DNA from 2 places in the Tetragenococcus halophilus genome. Region 2 is predicted to be linked to the other one. Evidence: a T-box and tRNA genes for the amino acid it is inferred to sense, from the RefSeq annotation. Region 2 holds a T-box; the other holds one or more tRNA genes.
What was found. A T-box is a leader RNA that pairs with one kind of tRNA and senses whether it is charged. The one in region 2 lies ahead of cysS (cysteine--tRNA ligase), so its partner is inferred to be a tRNA-Cys.
Positions count from the first base shown of each region.

Region 1: it has a tRNA-Cys gene. The T-box ahead of cysS (cysteine--tRNA ligase) is inferred to sense a tRNA for this amino acid. The anticodon was not compared.

Region 1 is NZ_CP012047.1:1,681,116-1,683,345, reverse strand. Features, by position in the region: rRNA gene AC806_RS08020 (23S ribosomal RNA) at 1-295, shown strand, start outside; rRNA gene rrf (5S ribosomal RNA) at 380-495, shown strand; tRNA gene AC806_RS08010 (tRNA-Asn) at 501-574, shown strand; tRNA gene AC806_RS08005 (tRNA-Ser) at 622-710, shown strand; tRNA gene AC806_RS08000 (tRNA-Glu) at 722-793, shown strand; tRNA gene AC806_RS07995 (tRNA-Val) at 807-879, shown strand; tRNA gene AC806_RS07990 (tRNA-Asp) at 883-956, shown strand; tRNA gene AC806_RS07985 (tRNA-Phe) at 979-1,051, shown strand; tRNA gene AC806_RS07980 (tRNA-Tyr) at 1,056-1,136, shown strand; tRNA gene AC806_RS07975 (tRNA-Trp) at 1,142-1,215, shown strand; tRNA gene AC806_RS07970 (tRNA-His) at 1,218-1,290, shown strand; tRNA gene AC806_RS07965 (tRNA-Gln) at 1,302-1,373, shown strand; tRNA gene AC806_RS07960 (tRNA-Cys) at 1,415-1,485, shown strand; tRNA gene AC806_RS07955 (tRNA-Leu) at 1,504-1,588, shown strand; gene AC806_RS11750 (PTS sugar transporter subunit IIA) at 1,647-2,230, opposite strand, start outside.
Region 2 is NZ_CP012047.1:27,627-29,856, forward strand. Features, by position in the region: gene gltX (glutamate--tRNA ligase) at 1-808, shown strand, start outside; T-box leader at 805-999, shown strand; gene cysS (cysteine--tRNA ligase) at 1,065-2,230, shown strand, end outside.

The DNA.
Region 1 (2,230 bases), 740 kb from region 2:
CGGTCCCTATCCGTCGCGGGCGTAGGAAATTTGCGAGGCGCTGTCCTTAGTACGAGAGGACCGGGATGGACCTACCGCTGGTGGACCAGTTGTCGTGCCAACGGCATCGCTGGGTAGCTAAGTAGGGCAGGAATAAACGCTGAAAGCATCTAAGCGTGAAGTCCCCCTCAAGATGAGATTTCCCCTTTCTAAAAGAAAGTAAGATCCCTGAGAGAAGATCAGGTAGATAGGTTCGAAGTGGAAGACCTGCGAGGGTTGGAGCGGACGAATACTAATCGATCGAGGACTTAACCACAAAGGTTTGGATTTTCGGTGAAGCGAAGCAGTTGTTTTTCATCCAGTTTTGAGGGAACCAAAAGGTTCACTCAACGTCAAGTTGTGTGGTGATGATGGCAAGAAGGAGACACCTGTTCCCATGCCGAACACAGTCGTTAAGCTTCTTAGCGCCAATTGTAGTGAGGGGCTTCCCCTTGTGAGAGTAGGACATCGCCACGCATTATTCCGGCATAGCTCAGTTGGTAGTAGCGCATGACTGTTAATCATGATGTCGTAGGTTCGAGTCCTACTGCCGGAGTTCTCTAATGAGAATATTATTTGAAGAGTTTGGGCTTCTTTGAGCTTGGAGAGTTGTCCGAGAGGCCGAAGGAGCATGATTGGAAATCATGTAGATGGTATTCACTGTCTCAAGGGTTCGAATCCCTTACTCTCCGTAACTAAGTTTGGTCCGTTGGTCAAGAGGTTAAGACACCGCCTTTTCACGGCGGTATCACGGGTTCGAATCCCGTACGGACCATTGACTGATAGTTGGAGGTTTAGCTCAGCTGGGAGAGCATCTGCCTTACAAGCAGAGGGTCATAGGTTCGAGCCCTATAACCTCCATACGGTCTGGTAGTTCAGCTGGTTAGAATGCCTGCCTGTCACGCAGGAGGTCGCGGGTTCGAGTCCCGTCCAGACCGTTGTTTTTAATTTTACAGTGTTGGATCGATAGCTCAGTCGGTAGAGCAACGGATTGAAGCTCCGTGTGTCGGCAGTTCGATTCTGTCTCGATCCATTATGGAGGAGTAGCGAAGTGGCTAAACGCGGCGGACTGTAAATCCGTTCCTTCGGGTTCAAAGGTTCGAATCCTTTCTCCTCCATTTATAGGGACATAGTTCAATGGTAGAACAACGGTCTCCAAAACCGTCGATGCGGGTTCAATCCCTGCTGTCCCTGCCATGGCGAATATGGCGAAGTGGTTAACGCACCGGATTGTGGCTCCGGCACGCGTGGGTTCGATCCCCACTATTCGCCCTTAGCATTATTGGGATATAGCCAAGCGGTAAGGCAATGGACTTTGACTCCATCATGCGCTGGTTCGAATCCAGCTATCCCAGTTAGGTTTCCTATTGAAAAATGGGATTTTTAATAGTATGATGGCGGTATAGCCAAGTGGTAAGGCAGAGGTCTGCAAAACCTTTATCACCGGTTCAAATCCGGTTACCGCCTTAGTACTAATAGTATTTTGCCGGCGTGGCGGAATTGGCAGACGCGCTGGACTCAAAATCCAGTGCCCGTTAAGGGCGTGTCGGTTCGACCCCGACCGCCGGTATTAAAACTAAGCGACAAACATTGAATTACCAGTGTTTGTCGCTTTTTTGTATCCAAATTTATTTTAAAGTGATTTTTCCGATAGATTCGTTCAAACCAACTCTTTTATCATCGACCAAATCTAGTGACTCAATTAAATTTGGCGAGAGTGTAATAAAGAGAATATCTGTCGTTTTCTTTTTAGTAAGAATGTAGTCTAAGTCCATCTCTGTAAGTAGATTACCGGCTTTGACATTTTGGTTTAATTTGACCGTATTATGAAAACCATGTCCATTTAAATCAATGGTATCAATTCCTATATGAATTAAATATTCGATATTATTTTCATCTTGAATACCAATAGCGTGTTTAGTCGGAAATAAACTTACAATTTTACCATCAACTGGTGAATAAACATTACCTTCAAAAGGCGTAACCGCAAAGCCACCTCCTAAAGTTTTATTAGAATAAACACTATCATCTACTTCTTCGATATCTTTTAATTTTCCTTTTGCCAAAGGATAGAGAGGAATCGTAGTATTTTTCGTTTTATTATCATTTATTTCTTTTCGGGTAATACTTTTGAACATTAAGCTTATAGGGCTTTTATTCGTTTCAAATAATCCAGCAATGTTCATTGAAATACTTGATTCTAGGCTATTAA
Region 2 (2,230 bases):
TCATATTGCCAATACACCAAAACAAATGATGGTTTATGAAGCTTTTGGTTGGACCCCCCCTAAATTTGGCCACATGACTTTAATCATTAATGCAGATACGGGCAAAAAATTAAGTAAACGAGATGAATCGATTTTACAATTTATTGAACAGTATCGCCAGTTAGGTTATTTACCTGAAGCAATGTTGAATTTTATTGCTTTACTTGGTTGGTCCCCTAAGGGCGAAGAAGAAATTTTTTCAAAACAAGAAATTATTGATATGTTTGAGTCAAGTCGTTTGAGTAAATCCCCTGCTTCATTTGATGCTAAAAAATTAGAATGGATCGGAAATCACTATATTAAACAGTTAGACGTAGATATCTTAACTGATTTGTGTTTACCTTATTTACAAGCAGATGGACGGGTAGAAAAAGATCCTAGCCCTGAACGCCTAGAATGGGTGAAAAAATTGGTTGCTTTGTATCAACCACAAATGAGTTATGCTGCGCAAATTGTCGATTTGACTTACCTATTCTTTGGTGAACATCCGGTTTTAGATGATAAAGCTAAAGAAGTATTAGCAGGTGAAAGTGTGCCAGCTGTTCTTAGCGCATTTAAGGCACAATTAGAACAACTAGAAATAGTAGATGCTTCTACTGTTAAAAAAGCAATTAAAGAAGTTCAAAAAGAAACAGGTTCGAAAGGAAAGAATTTATATATGCCAATTCGAATTGCAGTTTCTGGAGCGATGCATGGTCCAGAGTTACCAGACACTGTTGAACTATTAGGTAAGCAAACAGCATTGGCACATTTAAATGAAGTATTGTAAACACAATGAACAGACGAAGTATCATCGTTTTTTTCACAGAGAGACGGCTATTTGCTGCAAGGCGGTCAAAAAAAGGTTGAGAAATGCACCTGTAAGTGGCTTTGGCAAAACCAAAGACGAGTAAAGCTCGTTACGCTTTTAATGAGATAATAAGTAAAGAAAGTGGAACCACGCTTGTAAGCGTCTTTCGAATAGGTTATGTAACCTACTTGAAAGACGCTTATTTTTAACAATTTAAGTAGAAAGGAGCTTTTAGATGATAAAAATATTCAATACTTTGACAAGAAAAAAAGAAGAATTTCAGCCAATAACCGCTGGAAAAGTTAAAATGTATGTTTGTGGACCAACTGTCTATAATTATATTCATATAGGCAATGGCAGGAGTACAGTTTCTTTTGATACGATTCGTCGTTATTTGGAATATCGTGGTTATGAAGTTAACTATGTATCAAATTTTACAGATGTTGATGATAAAATTATTAGAGCTGCTAAAGAGTTAAAAATAAGTACACCTGAAGTTGCTGAACGTTTTATCAAAGCTTTTGAACAAGATACGACAAAATTAAATGTAAAACCAGCAAATCATCATCCACGAGTCGTTAATTATATGCAAGCAATTATTGATTTTATTCAAGTTTTATTGGATAAAGAATATGCTTATGTTGTTGATGGAGATGTTTATTATCGTACACGTAAATTTTCAGAATATGGCCGCTTAAGCGATCAATCAATCGACGAATTAGAAGTTGGTGCTAGTAAGCGGACTGGTGTAGAACAGCAATTAAAAGAGGATCCTTTAGATTTTGCTTTATGGAAAAACGCGAAAGAAGGAGAAATTTCCTGGCCAGCTCCTTGGGGAGAAGGTCGCCCTGGTTGGCATATTGAATGTTCTGTTATGGCAACACAACTGCTAGGCGATACAATTGATATTCATGGTGGTGGACAGGATTTAGAGTTTCCGCATCATGAAAATGAAATTGCGCAAAGCGAGGCCAAAACCGGTAAAACATTTGCTAATTATTGGATGCATAATGGATACGTGACAATTGGTGAAGATGACGAGAAAATGAGCAAGTCACTAGGAAATTTTGTAACTGTACATGATATTTTGGATAAGATGGATCCACAAGTAGTTCGTTTTTTCCTATCTACTACGCAATATCGTCGTCCTATTCGCTATAGCCAAAAAACACTAACAGAAGCAAATAATAATTTACAACGCTTAAAAAATACTTACGAGAATGCTGTTTTTCGCTTAAATGATGCCATAAGTAGTTTAAATGATGATAATAACAAAAAGGACGAATTCAAGCAGTTAATTGATCAGTTTATTATAGAAATGGATGACGACTTTAACGCAGCAAATGGTATTACAGTTGTTTATGAAATGGCTAAGTGGATGAATCGTTATATTGAACAAAA